4 regions of the Nonomuraea sp. NPDC005650 genome follow, and region 2 is predicted to be linked to each of the others. Evidence: riboswitches for the same ligand, from Rfam matches in the RefSeq annotation. Region 2 holds a riboswitch; each other region holds the start of a gene.

Region 1 (3,395 bases), on a different contig from region 2:
GCGTACCCCTCCAGGCCGACCAGGCCCAGCGCCTCCCGCACGCGCTCGTCCCGCGTCCGCCGGTCGAGCCGACGCACGCGCAGCCCGTACGCCACGTTGGCGGCCACGGTCATGTGCGGGAAGAGCGCGTAGCTCTGGAACACCATGCCCAGACCCCGCCGGTACGGGGGCCGCCCGGTCACGTCGGAGCCGTCGATCACGATCCGCCCGGCCGTGGGCCGGACGAAGCCCGCGATGCAGTTGAGCAGCGTCGTCTTGCCGCAGCCGCTGGGCCCGAGGATCGACAGGAACTCGCCCTTGCGGATCGACAGCCGGTCCACGTCGAGCACGCGCGCGCCGTCGTACCCGGCGGCGAGCCCGTCGATCTCGACGTGCCCGCCGCCTTCTTCCGCGCTCAGCCGAAGATCTGGTTCCACCGCTGCTGCCATTCGTTCAGCTTGGGGGTGGCGATCGTGTAGTCCACCCAGATGAACTTCTTGAAGACGTCGGGACCGTGCTTCACCTTCTGCTCGAACGGCTCGCTGTAGGAGATCGAGTCGTTGCCCGCGGCGTACCAGGTGCCCTCGGCGAACGGCTTCTGGTTCTGCGCGGCGGTCAGGTAGTCGAGGAACTTGTTCGCCAGGTCGCTGCGCTGCGTCCCGGCGGCGATGAAGTACGAGGTCAGCGCGCCCACGGGGCCGGACTTGGGGTAGGTGAAGCCGATCGGGGAGCCCGCCTGGGCCATGGCGAAGGCGCGGCCGTCCCAGAAGGGCATGATCCAGGCGTCGCCGTTCTCGATGACGGTGGCGGCGTTGCCCGCGTTGGCGGGGAAGGAGGACACGCAGCCCTTCAGGGTCGCGAGCTTGTCGAACGCCTTGTCCACGGCGGCCGGATCGGACAGCTTGCCGCCCTGGGAGGTGACCAGGGCGGAGAAGAACTCCAGGCCCGGGTTGTAGGTGAGCGGCGGCAGGGCGACGTGGCCGCAGTACTGCTTGTCGAAGATGTCCGTCCAGTCCGCGGGCGGCGTCTTGATCTTGTCGGTGCGGTAGAGGAGGCCGGTGGAGCCGGTGGTCAGCGGCACGCCGTACTGCTTGCCGTCGTACGCGGACTTGCCGGCGAGCACCGGGTCCAGCTCCTTGAAGTGCGCCAGCTTGTCGGTGACCAGCGGCTGGAGCAGCCCGGCGGAGGCCGCGGGCAGCGACGCGTCCGGCGTGAAGGCGATGACGTCGAACGGAGGGTTCTTGCCGCCGGCCGCGCGCAGCTTGGTGAGCCATTCGGCGTTCGCGCCGTAGACGAGGTTCACCTTGGCGCCGGTGTCGCGTTCGAACGGCTCCACGAACGACTTCTTGAACAGCTCTCCCCACGCTCCCGCGAACGCGGTAACCGTGAGCTCCTGCTTCGCTCCGCCCGAGGAGCCGCCGGTGTCCGAGGAACCGCCCGAGGAGCCGGCCGTGTCGACGCCGCCGCAGGCCGTGACCGCCAGCGCGACCACCATGCCCAGTCCCGCGAGGCGAGTGAATCCGCCCTTCATCTTTCCCTTCCCATTCGAGCAGCCGGCCAAGGGCGCATGGCAGCACGACTCGACATCCGCGCTTGCCGCCAGGAGCACCGTTCAGCTCGACGACCATGTCATCACCCGGGGCACCCCGCCGCGGTGGGAGGGTTGCCGTCCAGCAAGCCGGGGCTTAGCACTGGACTCGTGACATAAACGACTATATCAGTAGGATTTACATAGATATGACGTAGGGAGAAGTTTAGTGGCTATTGTCTCTTTTGCTCGACCCTACCTGAAGGGCACGCGTCAGCGCGCGGTCGCGTCGGCGGGCTCCATGAAGACCACCGGAACCTGGTTGTCCTCGACCACGCGGCCCAGCAGCCGCCCGAGCGCGTCGCGCTCGCCGGGCTCCAGGCTCGAGGGGAGCTCGTCGATCCGCGCGCACGTCGCGGCGTAGAAGGCGTCGGCCAGCTCGGCGCCCTGCCCGGTGAGCGCCACGCGGACGGCGCGCCCGTCGCGCGGATCCGGCTCGCGCCGCACCAGGCCGCGCTGGGCGCTGCGGTCGACCAGCTCGGTGAGGCTGGACTTGGCCAGGTGCAGGATCCCGCCCAGCTCCCGCATCCCGTACGGCTGCGCCATCAGCACGCACAGCAACTGCCCCTGCTGCGCGGTGATCCCGTATTCGCGCGCCGACTCCGCATAGACGGCGTTCACCAGGAAGGAGGCACGCACCAGCCCGGCGACGACCCCCACGTGCCCATCCGCTGCCTTGGCCATGCCGCCGACCCTCTGATTGATTCGGAACGCGAACGATCAGTCTAGCAATCCCGGGGCGCCGGGTGTCGGCCGTTGATCAGGGCGTCACCGAGGGCCGTGCGTGCGTACAGAACGCGGATGCCCGTCCTGCGCAACGCCACGAGGCGGCCGCCCGCGGTGTCCAGACTCTGCCCGAGCAGGGCCACGAGCTGGGCGGTGGTGCCGGGCCCGGCCGGCTCGGCGAGATGGATCGACTACCCGGCCAAGGTCGCATGACCAGCCACGACTCACTCGGCGCGCTGTCCGACGCGGAGGGCGCTCAGATAGCGGCGTGATGCTCGGTCGCCCATCCGTGTGCGGATGCGCTCGGCGAGAGCGTCCAGCAGGGGTTCACGGACGTCGCGGTCGAGTCTGCGATACAGCGACGTCGAGCGAAGGAGATCGGCGAAGCCGTCCCCGTTGAGCCACTGAACGGTCGGGTACCAGCGCACGATCGTCGGGCCGAACAAGCCGCCGGGATCGTCGACCAGACCCCACCCCTCGTCGGTGGCGCGCACGTCGTCCTCCAGCGGCGGATGGCCCCAACCGGGGTTCCCGGGGCAGAACCGCTCGTGGAGGTCGGCGGTCTCGGCGTACACCTCGGGCTCTCCCGGCCGGCGGACGACGACGTGGCCGAGCAGCGCCATCCAGCCTCCGGGACGGAGCACGTCGTGCGCTCGCCGCCAGCCGATCGACGGGTCGACCCAGTGCCACGAAGACGCGGCCACGAGGACGTCGAAGCGTCCACCGCGGTCGTCCCACTCCTCGAACGTCGATCTCTCGACCGTGACGTTGCCGAAGCCGGCGAGCCGCCGGCGCGCGAGTGCGGCCATTTCCACGCCCGGCTCGACCGCGGTCACCGAGCAGCCGAGCGCTGCCAGCGAGCGCGTCGCCTGGCCGGTACCGCAGCCCACCTCCAGCACCGACGAGCTTTCGTCCATCCCGGTGATGCTGCCCAGGTCCGCGAACAACTCGTCGGGGTATCCCGGCCGGACCCGGTCGTAGAGCTCCGGCACCTCGTTGAACAACCGGCCGAGGTCACGTCGCTCCGGGCGCATCTTCGGATCATCAGCCACGAGCGCACAGGCTAGGAGACTCGTCCACGGGGACGCCACTGGTTAACGGC
Region 2 (3,395 bases):
GCGGCGGCCAGGGCGATGGCGCCCAGCACGTTCGGGGTGCCCGCCTCGTGCCGCGGCTCCGGGTCGTCGTGCCACTCGGCGTCCTCGCCCACGGACCGCACCGCGCCGCCGCCTTTGAGGTACGGCTCGCCCTCCGCGAGCCAGTCCCGCCGCCCCACCAGCACGCCCGCGCCGAACGGCGCGTACAGCTTGTGCCCGGAGAAGGCCACGTAGTCCAGGTCGAGCGCGGTCAGGTTGAGCCGCCGGTGCGGTACGAGCTGCGCGGCGTCCACCAGGATGCGGGCGCCGTGCCGGTGCGCGACGTGGGCCAGCGCGGCGATGGGCCAGATCTCGCCGGTGACGTTCGAGGCCGCGGTGACCACGAGCAGCTTGGGCCCCTCGATGCCGGCCAGCGCCGCGTCGGCGGCGCGGACGGCCTCGCCGGGGAAGGCGGGCGGCGCCAGCCGTACGGACTTCTGCCAGGGAAGGAGGGAGGCGTGGTGCTCGGTGTCGAAGACCACGGTGGTCGTGCCGGCGGGCAGGCAGCGGGACAGGAGGTTGGTGGCGTCGGTCGTGTTGCGGGTGAAGATCACGGCGTCGTCCGGGCGGGCCCCGACGAACGCCCGTACCGTGTGGCGGGCCTGCTCGTAGCGGGCGGTGGTGAGCTGGGAGGCGTAGCCCGCGCCGCGGTGGACGCTGGAGTAGGCCGGGAGCGCGGCGGTGACGGCGGCGCTGACCGGCTCCAGACAGGGGGCGCTGGCGGCGTAGTCGAGGTTGGCGTAGCCGACGAGCCGGCCGCCCTTGACCGGCACCTCGAGATCGGCCCCGAGCACGGCGGGGATCGGCCGGCTCGTGACGGCGGGGGCCTCTTCGGCGGCGGCGCGAGCGGGGGCGGAGCTGAAGATCGTCAGCGTGGACACGGCAAATCTCCCTCAGGGTCATCGGACCCCTGGAAGCACCCACGGAGCCCGCGCTTGCCCGCCACGTCTCGTGACGGACCAGGTCTTCACCCGGGGCACCCCGCCGCGGACGCGAGGGTTGCCGGCCAGCTAGCCGGGGCTTGTCGCTGGCACTCATGACCTACGGCGCAGACTATAACCCAATCCCCTCCATCGATCGCAAGTCGGCGAACTTCTTCGGGGTCCGGCTCGTTGCTACCGGAAACCCCGCTCGTATGCCATGGAGGTGCGCAGATGTTGGACTGGGTGACCGACCCGCAGATCTGGATCGGTTTCTTCACCCTTGTCGCCCTGGAGATCGTGTTGGGGATCGACAACATCATCTTCATCTCCATCCTGGCCGGGAGGCTACCTCCCGAACAACGGGACAGAGCCCGGGTGCTGGGGCTGGGCGCGGCCCTGATCACCCGGCTGCTCCTGCTCCTGGCCCTGTCGTGGGTGGTGCAGCTCACCGAGCCGCTGTTCGCCGTCTTCGGCCACGAAATATCGGGACGCGATCTGATCCTGCTGCTCGGCGGCCTGTTCCTGCTGGGCAAGAGCGTCACCGAGATCGGCCACAGCATGGACGGCCCCGTCGGCAAGGACGGCAAGAAGGCCGCGGTCGCCTCCTTCGCCTCGGTCATCATCCAGATCATGGTGCTGGACATCGTGTTCTCGCTCGACTCCGTCATCACCGCCGTCGGCATGGTCGACGAGCTCGGGGTGATGATCGCGGCGGTCGTGGTGTCGGTGCTGGTGATGCTGTTCGCCTCGGGGCCGATCAGCAGGTTCGTGGACCGGCACCCGAGCATCAAGATGCTGGCGCTGTCGTTCCTGGTGCTGATCGGCGTGGTGCTCATCGCCGAGGGCTTCGGCCAGCACATCCCCAAGGGCTACATCTACTTCGCGATGGCGTTCTCGCTCGTCGTCGAGCTGCTGAACATCCGGGTGCGGAGCAAGCGGGCGGCGGTGCCGCAGGAGGATCCCACTCCATAAGATGAAATAGTGCGCTTTGACCCTTGGGATCCGGATTTCGTGGCTCACCCGTACCGGGTGTACGACGAGCTGAGGCGCGAGGCGCCGGTCAGCTACTTCGAGCCGACGAACCAGTGGCTGATCTCACGTCACGCCGACGTGAACGCCCTGCTCAGAGACCGCCGCCTGGGGCGGTCCTACCTCCACGTGGCCACCCACGAGGAGTTCGGCAGGCCGCCGGAGCCGGAGTTCCACGAGCCGTTCTGGCGCGTGATCAGGGCGGGCATGCTCGACGTGGAGCCGCCGGTGCACACCAGGCTGCGCCGGCTGGTCTCCAGGGCGTTCACGCCGCGCATGGTCGAGTCGCTGCGCCCCCGGGTGCGCGCCATCGCCGAGGGCCTGGTGGACGCGTTCGTGGAGAAGGGCGGCGGCGACCTCCTCGCCGAGGTCGCCGAGCCGCTGCCGGTGACGGTGATCGCGGAGATGCTCGGCATCCCCCACGCCGACCGCCACCTGCTGCGCCCCTGGTCGGCGGACATCTGCGGCATGTACGAGCTCAGCCCGAGCCTTGAGGCCCAGCACACGGCGGTACGGGCGGCGTCCGAGTTCGCCGGCTACCTCAAGGCCCTGGCCGCGGAGCGCCGCCGGGCTCCGGGCGACGACCTGGTCAGCGCGCTGGCGCAGATCGACGAGCTGACCGAGGACGAGCTGGTCGGCACGTGCGTGCTGCTGCTCAACGCCGGCCACGAGGCCACCGTGAACGTCACGGGCAACGGCTGGTGGGCCCTGTTCAGGAACCCCTCCGAGCTGGCCCGGCTGCGCGCGGACCGCTCGCTGCTGCCCACGGCCGTCGAGGAGGTCATGCGCTGGGACACGCCGCTGCAGATGTTCGAGCGCTGGGTGCTGGAGGACATCGAGGTCCACGGCGTCGAGCTCCCGCGCGGGTCGGAGGTGGCGCTGCTGTTCGGCTCGGCGAACCGCGACCCGGCGGTGTTCGAGGACCCGGATCGGCTCGACGTGGGGCGGGCCGACAATCCGCACATCTCGTTCGGAGCCGGGATCCACTTCTGCCTGGGCGCGCCGCTGGCCCGCATCGAGCTCATGGAGTCGTACGGCGCGCTCCTGGACCGGGCGGCCAAGCTCGAACTGCGGGAGGAGCCGAGCTGGAAGCCCGGCTACATCATCCGGGGGCTGCGGTCGCTGGAGGTCACCGCCGCTGGCTGAGCCAGCCGAAGCCGCCGAGCCCCGCCGGATCGATCAGCTCACCCTCCTCCGACGCCCTGGCCAGCGCCCGGATGTAAGCACGCGGATCGGTGCGGGCCTGGTCGATGGGCGGCCGGGTGCCGGTGATCCCCAGAGCCCTCAGCGCGTCGCGCTGTGTGGACAAGGTTGTGGATATCGCGCCGGCCCCGCGCCCGGCCTCGGCGCACGCGTCAAGAGCGACATGAGCGGTGATATCGCAGGTCCCATCGGGGATCGGGGCAACGACCGCGCCGTCGCGGT
Region 3 (3,395 bases), on a different contig from region 2:
GGGGTCGAGCCGCCCGCTCTCGGCGAGCTTCTTCAGCACGCCCACGGTCACCCCGCCCGCGGTCTCGGCGAAAACACCCTCCGTCGAGGCCAGGAGCTTGATCGCGGCCACGATCTCGGCGTCCGTGACGTCCTCGACGGCCCCGCCGGTGCGCCGGGCGATGTCGAGCACGTACGGCCCGTCGGCCGGGTTGCCGATGGCCAGCGACTTGGCGATGGTGTCGGGCTTGACCGGCTGCACGACGTCGTGCCCCGCCTTGTACGCGGTGGAGACCGGCGAGCACCCGGCCGCCTGCGCCCCGAAGATCTTGTAGGGCGTGTCTTCGACCAGCCCCAGCTGCACCAGCTCGCGGAAGCCCTTGTCGATCTTCGTGAGCTGCGAGCCGGAGGCGATGGGGATGACGATCTGCTCGGGCAACCGCCACCCGAGCTGCTCGGCGATCTCGTACGCGAGCGTCTTGGAGCCCTCGGCGTAGTAGGGCCGCAGGTTGACGTTGACGAACCCCCACTTGTCGCCCAGCGGGTCGCCGATCAGCTCGGAGCAGAACCGGTTGACCTCGTCATAGGTGCCGTCGATCCCGATCAGCTTGCCGCCGAACACGCGCGCCATGGCGATCTTGGCCGCTTCGAGGTTGGCCGGGATGAACACGCACGCCTCGAGCCCGGCGCGCGCCGCCGCCGCGGTGACCGCGCCCGCGAGGTTGCCCGTGGAGGAGCAGGAAAGGGTGTGGAAGCCGAAGTTACGCGCCGCCTCGACGGCGATGGCGACAACCCGGTCCTTGAAGGAATGGGTGGGGTTGCCCGAGTCGTCCTTCACGTACAGGGACTTGAGACCCAGCGCGCGCCCGAGGTTTCCGGCCTTGACCAGTTTGGTCCAACCGGGGTTCATATTGGGCTTACTGGCGACGTCAACCGGCACCGGGAGCAGCGACCGGTAACGCCAGATGTTGGCGGGACCCGACTCGATGTCGGAGCGGGTCACCTCGCCGAAGGAATAGGCCGCTTCGAGCGGCCCGAAACACTCCAGACATGCGAAGCTCGGACCGAGCGGGTAACGCGTGCCGCACTCACGGCAGGACAGACCGACAGCAGGACCAAAGTCGAGCGACATGAAGCGAGGCCTTCCCTCATCTTCGCCTGCGGCCACCCTGACCGCAGACCGGAATTGGCACCTTGTCCCGGTCGGCCTCGCCAGGTCGCGAGTCACAAGCCGGGAGGGTTGCCGGGGCTTCGCAGGGCCGGTCCCTCCACCCCTCTGGATGAGCAATATGCAGTTGTTGAAATGGACTCTACCCGCCCATGGGGCCGAAACGGCCACCCGTCTCAGGATGCGGGACGTGGCGTCTCAGCGATAATCATCACCCAGCACTCCCTGCACGTATTTGCGGGCCTGATGGATGCGCGACTTGGCGGTGCCGAGCGGGATGCCGAGCTGCTCGGCCACCTCGTTGTAGTCGAGCTGGACGATGTCGCGCAGCACCAGCGCCTGCGCCAGGTCGGGCTTGTCGGCCTCCAGCGCCTCCATCGCGTCGAGCAGGTCGAGCCGCGAGCCCGCGATCACGCTCACCCGCGCCACGTCGGGCTTCTGCGTGGGCAGCTCGTCCGAGGTCTGCTCCGCCGCCCGCCGCTTGAGCGACCGGTACGTGGTGCGCGCGCAGTTGGCCGTCACGATGTGCAGCCACGTGCTGAACCGCGCCCGGCCCTCGAACCGGCCGATGTTGCGCGCCACGGCCAGCAACGTGTCCTGGGAGGCTTCCTCTGCGTCCTGGTGATAGGGGAGGATCCGGGCGCAGTGTCGCATCACATCGGGCTCGATCCGCGCCAGGAGCTCGCCAAGTGCGCGATGATCTCCTCCTGCGGCCGAGCGGGCGAGTTCCTCGGTTAGCTCATCAAGCGCCATAGCTGGGATCCTATGGGCGAAGGGAGCGTAGATGAACAGCGTCCTGGTGGCCTCCAACAGAGGACCCGTTTCTTTTACCGTCTCGGACGACGGTGAGCTGACCATGAAACGCGGTGGCGGCGGCCTGGTCTCGGCGCTGTCCGAGGTGGCCAGGAAGGACCGCGTGCTGTGGGTGTGCGCGGCGCTGTCCGACGGCGACCGCAGCGCCGTACGCCTGGTGCCCGGCGGCCGGATCGACCACGCCGGCTACGACACGGGCCCGCTGCGGATGCTCGACATCCCGCCCGCGACCTTCCACCGCGCCTACAACGCCGTGGCCAACTCCACCCTGTGGTTCGTCAACCACCTGCTCTACGACATCCCCAACGCACCGAACTTCGGCACGAGGTTCGAGCGCGAGTGGGAGTCCTACCGCGACTACAACGGCGCGTTCGCGCTGGCGCTGGCCGAGGAGGCCGGCCACGGCGCCCGCGTCATGGTGCAGGACTACCACCTGACGCTGACCCCGGCCATGCTCCGCGCCGAGCGGCCGGACCTGCGCATCGCGCACTTCAGCCACACCCCGTGGGCGCCGCCCGAATACTTCTCGCTGCTGCCCGACGAGGTGGTCGGCGAGGTCCTGGAGGGCATCCTGGGCGCCGATCACGCCGGGTTCCTGGCCGACAGGTGGGCGCAGGCGTTCATGGACTGCTGCGAGGCGCTGCTGGGCGCGGAGGTCGACCGCGTGGGCCGCAGCGTCACCCACGAGGGCAGGACCACCCGCATCGGCGTGCACAGCCTCGGCGTGGACGGCGACGCGCTGTGGGAGCGCGCCGTCGAGCCCGACGTCGAGTCGCACATGATCGCGCTCAGGGAGCAGGTGGGCGACCGCCGGCTGATCGTCCGCATCGACCGCACCGAGCTGTCGAAGAACATCGTGCGCGGCCTGGTGGCCTATCGCGAGTTCCTGGCCGCGCATCCCGAGTGGCACGGCAAGGTGGTGCATCTGGCGTTCGCCTACCCGAGCAGGCACGACCTTCCCGAATACCGCGAATACACCGCGTCGGTGCTGCGCTGCGCGCAGGAGATCGAGGACGAGTACGGCACCGAGGACTGGGACCCGCTGATCCTCAACGTCAACGACGACTACCCGCGTTCGCTGGCCGCGTACCGGATGGCCGACGTGCTGCTGGTCAACCCCATCCGCGACGGGATGAACCTGGTCGCCAAGGAGGGCCCGATCCTGTCCACGAGGTGCGCGCTCGTGCTCTCGCGCGAGGCGGGGGCGGCGGCCGAGCTGGGCCCGCACGCGCTCGTGGTGAATCCGTACGACATCAGCGGCACGGCCGCCGCGCTGCACGCCGCGCTCGTCATGCCGGAGGACGAGCGCCGCATGCGGCGCGACAAGCTGCACGCGGCGGCCACCGCCCTGCCGCCGCAGAAGTGGCTCGCGGCCCAGCTCGACGCGCTGGCCGAGGTCTGAGCGAGGTCTGAGCGCGGTCAGTTCCAGTCGGCGT
Region 4 (3,395 bases), on a different contig from region 2:
CCGGTTGCTCGGCATGCTCGCCGGGCCGGACATCAGCCTGTCCGCCGCCGCCGCGCTGGCCGACCTCCCCGAGGAACGAGCGCGGGATCTCCTCGATCACCTGGCCGATGCGCAACTGGTGGACGGCTACCTCCCGGACCGCTATCGGCTGCACGACCTGCTCCGCTTGTTCGCCCGCGAGCGCGCGGAAGAGGAGGACGGCCGGCAGGAGCGGCAGCCGGCCCTCCGCCGGCTCGTCCATCACTACCTGGCCACCGTCCGCGCGATCACCCGGACCCTGAACAGGGGCAGTACGTGGCGGCTGGCGATCGGGCCGCCCGACCTGATCCGCCGCGGCGTGATCTTGGAGTCGAGCCGGGACGCGAGGGCGTGGATCGCCGCCGAGGCGGACAACATCCTGGCGGCCGTGGCGCAGGCGACGCGCACGCCGGTCGTGGATCAGGTGGTGGGCCTGGCCACGGCGTTCGCCGTCCTGCTGCACGAGTGCGGCCTCTACCTCAAGCAACTCCAGCTCGGCGAGCTGGCGCTGGTGGCCGCGGAGCACACGCACGACCCGCTCCACCTGGCCGTCGCGCACGGCGATCTCGGCTGGGCGTACATCTACATGGGGCGCCAGGACGACGCCATCCGCCACCTGAACAGGTCCAGGACCGCCTTCCGGCGGGCCGGGAACACCAGTCGCGAGGCGGCGCTGCTCGACTACCTCGGGGTCGCCCACCGGAGGGCGGGCCGCCACGACGAAGCCATCACCCACCACCTGCGTGCCCTCGCCCACGTCGGCGAGGCGGACAACCGCCTGACCCACGGGGCGGTCCTCACGCACCTGGGGCTGGCCTACCAGCGGGCGGGACGCTACTCCGAGGCGATCGCCGCGCACACTCGCTCGATTCCCATCCTGAGGGAGGCCGGTATCCGGGCCTATCTCGGACTCGTCGTCGGGTATCTCGGCGAGGCGCACCGCCTGGCCGGAGACCCGGGGCAGGCCGTGGCCTGCTACCAGCACGCGCTCGCCCTCCACAGGGAAGCGGGCCCCATCGGCGAGTTCCGGGAGGCCGACATCCTGTGGGGGCTGGGCCGCGCGTTCCACGACGCCGGCCGAACCCCCGACGCCCGCCGATCCTGGCGGCGCTCGATCGCCATCCTGCAGGGCCTCAACCTCATCACGGCCGAGGAAAGGCACGCGCTGGAAAGCAGCGAAGTACCCGAGACGCCGCAGGCGATCGAGCGGCAACATTGACCCGCGTTCGCCCAGGGCGAGGGCGGACCGCATCGCCTGCGCTCAGCCTTCCGCCGGTCCGGGCTGCCCGCCGGCAGCGGTGAGCGCCGCTCTCACCGTCGGCCATTCGGCCGCGGTCACGGCGAACATGGCCGAGTCGCGAAGCGTGCCCTCCTCGCCCGGCGCCCACGACATGGACCAGGAGCGCAGCACGCCTTCGAAGGGGATGCCGAGCCGTTCGAGCGCGCGGCGGCAGCGGAGGTTGCGGGCGTCGGTCTTCAGGTCGACGCGGGCGACGCCGAGCTTCTCGAACGCGTACGACATCAGCAGCAGCTTGGCCTCGGCGTTGATCCCGGTGCCCTGCGCCGAGGCGGCCAGCCAGGTGAAGCCGATCTCGATCGCCCGCAGGCCGGGCCGATCCGGCCAGGGGCGGGGATCCCACAGCGCGGTGCAGCCCACCGCCCTGCCGTCGGCGACCCGGACCTGCCCGAACGGCGTCAGCCCGCCGCGTTCGAGCTGCGTTTCCACGTAGTTCTTCATGCCCTGCGCGCGGGGCACCAGCGTGAAGCCGTAGGACGACCGTTCCTCCTCGGCCGCCTCCGCCAGATCCGCGACGTGCCCCGGTGTCAGCGGCTCCAGCCGTACCAGATGGCCGGTCAGCACGGGAACGTCGAGCCGCATGCTCATCGAGACTCCCTCATCGTTCCTGGCATTGGCACCTTTCCCGCCGACTGCCGCCGGGGAGGTTGCCGGACCGTCACAGGGCCAGGTCCCTCGAGTCCTCTGGATGATTGACAGGCGGAGATCTTGCCAGGCCGGAACAGACGCCGTCAACTCAAACATCAGATGTCTGAGAACCTGATAAGTTGGATGGCCTGCGAGATGAGAGGAGCGCGTGCGTGGTGGCAGCAATAGCCTGGCCCCGGCCTGGGCAGGTGGGGCCGCGGCTGTCGGAGTGCGCGGAGTCGGCCCACGGGCGGACGGCCGGCGGGGAGGCGGCGCACGGGCGGACCGGCGGCGGGGAGGCGGTCCGATGACGATCGTCTCCCGTCCGGCCGACACCGGGCACGTGCTGCGGGCACACGCCGTGGATCTCGTCCGCGACGGCCGTCACCTGCTGGAGAGCATCTCGCTCACCGTCGGCCCCGGGGAACACTGGGCGCTGCTCGGCGCCAACGGCGCGGGCAAGAGCACCCTGCTCGGACTGCTGGGCGCCGTCACCCACCCGACCCGCGGCGCGGTCGAGGTGCTCGGCCGCACCCTGGGCCGGGTCGACGTCCGCGAGCTGCGTTCGTACCTGGGGCACGTCAACCCGCGTCACACCCCCGACGGGCCGCTGCGGGTCCGCGACGTGGTGCTGACCGGGCTGACCAACACCGCCGCGCTCGTCCCCCGCTGGGCGCCCGGCGAGCAGGAGGCCGAGCGGGCGGATCGGCTGATCGCCATGCTTGGGATGAGCCACAGAGCGCAGGCGACGTGGCCCACCCTCTCCCAGGGCGAACGCGGTCGCGCGCTGATCGCCCGTGCCCTCATGCCGCAGCCCCGGCTCCTGCTGCTTGACGAGCCCGCAACGGGGCTCGACCTGGCCGCCCGCGAGCAGCTGCTGGCCAGCATCGACGCCCTGCGCACCCGGCACTCGTCGCTGGCGACCGTGCTGGTCACCCACCACCTGGAGGAGCTGCCGGCCACCACGACCCACTCCATGCTGCTGCGTGATGGACGCTGCCTGGCCGCCGGGCCGGTCGCGGACGTTCTGACGAGTGAGCTGGTCAGCACGTGCTTCGACCACCCGGTACGCATCATCCGCAGCGACGACGGCCGCTGGGCCGCCCGGGCACAGCCGGTCCCCGCCATGCTGCCCGGCGACCCGGTTGCCTCACCGTCCCCATCAGCCGCCGCCGCATCCTGAACGCGACTCACTGCGGCGCCTCGTTCAGCACCCCGTCGAGCACCGCACGAGCTGACGGGCGGCCGAGGCAGCCCCGTCGCGCAGGGCTCATCCGCCGCTGACAATCCGGTTAACCCTACCTTTACTAGGGGGGTAAGCGTAATCGGATTGCATCCGGCGGCCTCATAGCTTGGACGCGTCGTATTTCGAATCGCGGTCGATTGGATAGTCAGTGCGACTTCGCTCGACCGTGGCTGGGCGTGAGGAGGCCAACCGTGAGTCAAACCACAC

The links. A riboswitch is a leader RNA that binds a small molecule or an ion and turns the genes downstream of it on or off. The one in region 2 is predicted to bind S-adenosylmethionine.
Region 1: another riboswitch for S-adenosylmethionine. It lies ahead of ABZS69_RS65145 (ABC transporter substrate-binding protein); the one in region 2 lies ahead of ABZS69_RS04355 (aminotransferase class V-fold PLP-dependent enzyme).
Region 3: another riboswitch for S-adenosylmethionine. It lies ahead of thrC (threonine synthase); the one in region 2 lies ahead of ABZS69_RS04355 (aminotransferase class V-fold PLP-dependent enzyme).
Region 4: another riboswitch for S-adenosylmethionine. It lies ahead of ABZS69_RS64960 (GNAT family protein); the one in region 2 lies ahead of ABZS69_RS04355 (aminotransferase class V-fold PLP-dependent enzyme).

What each region holds. Positions count from the first base shown of each region.
Region 1 is NZ_JBEXCR010000089.1:6,874-10,268, reverse strand. It holds gene ABZS69_RS65150 (ABC transporter ATP-binding protein) at 1-416, opposite strand, end outside; gene ABZS69_RS65145 (ABC transporter substrate-binding protein) at 395-1,510, opposite strand; SAM riboswitch class IV at 1,564-1,684, opposite strand; gene ABZS69_RS65140 (MarR family transcriptional regulator) at 1,781-2,251, opposite strand; gene ABZS69_RS65135 (hypothetical protein) at 2,369-2,506, shown strand; gene ABZS69_RS65130 (class I SAM-dependent methyltransferase) at 2,518-3,345, opposite strand.
Region 2 is NZ_JBEXCR010000002.1:333,820-337,214, reverse strand. It holds gene ABZS69_RS04355 (aminotransferase class V-fold PLP-dependent enzyme) at 1-899, opposite strand, end outside; SAM riboswitch class IV at 945-1,060, opposite strand; gene ABZS69_RS04350 (TerC family protein) at 1,173-1,913, shown strand; gene ABZS69_RS04345 (cytochrome P450) at 1,923-3,116, shown strand; gene ABZS69_RS04340 (SAM-dependent methyltransferase) at 3,100-3,395, opposite strand, start outside.
Region 3 is NZ_JBEXCR010000015.1:28,017-31,411, reverse strand. It holds gene thrC (threonine synthase) at 1-1,110, opposite strand, end outside; SAM riboswitch class I at 1,124-1,265, opposite strand; gene ABZS69_RS25665 (RNA polymerase sigma factor) at 1,345-1,899, opposite strand; gene ABZS69_RS25660 (trehalose-6-phosphate synthase) at 1,931-3,361, shown strand; gene ABZS69_RS25655 (hypothetical protein) at 3,379-3,395, opposite strand, start outside.
Region 4 is NZ_JBEXCR010000087.1:16,936-20,330, forward strand. It holds gene ABZS69_RS64955 (BTAD domain-containing putative transcriptional regulator) at 1-1,237, shown strand, start outside; gene ABZS69_RS64960 (GNAT family protein) at 1,280-1,903, opposite strand; SAM riboswitch class I at 1,911-2,010, opposite strand; gene ABZS69_RS64965 (ATP-binding cassette domain-containing protein) at 2,250-3,125, shown strand.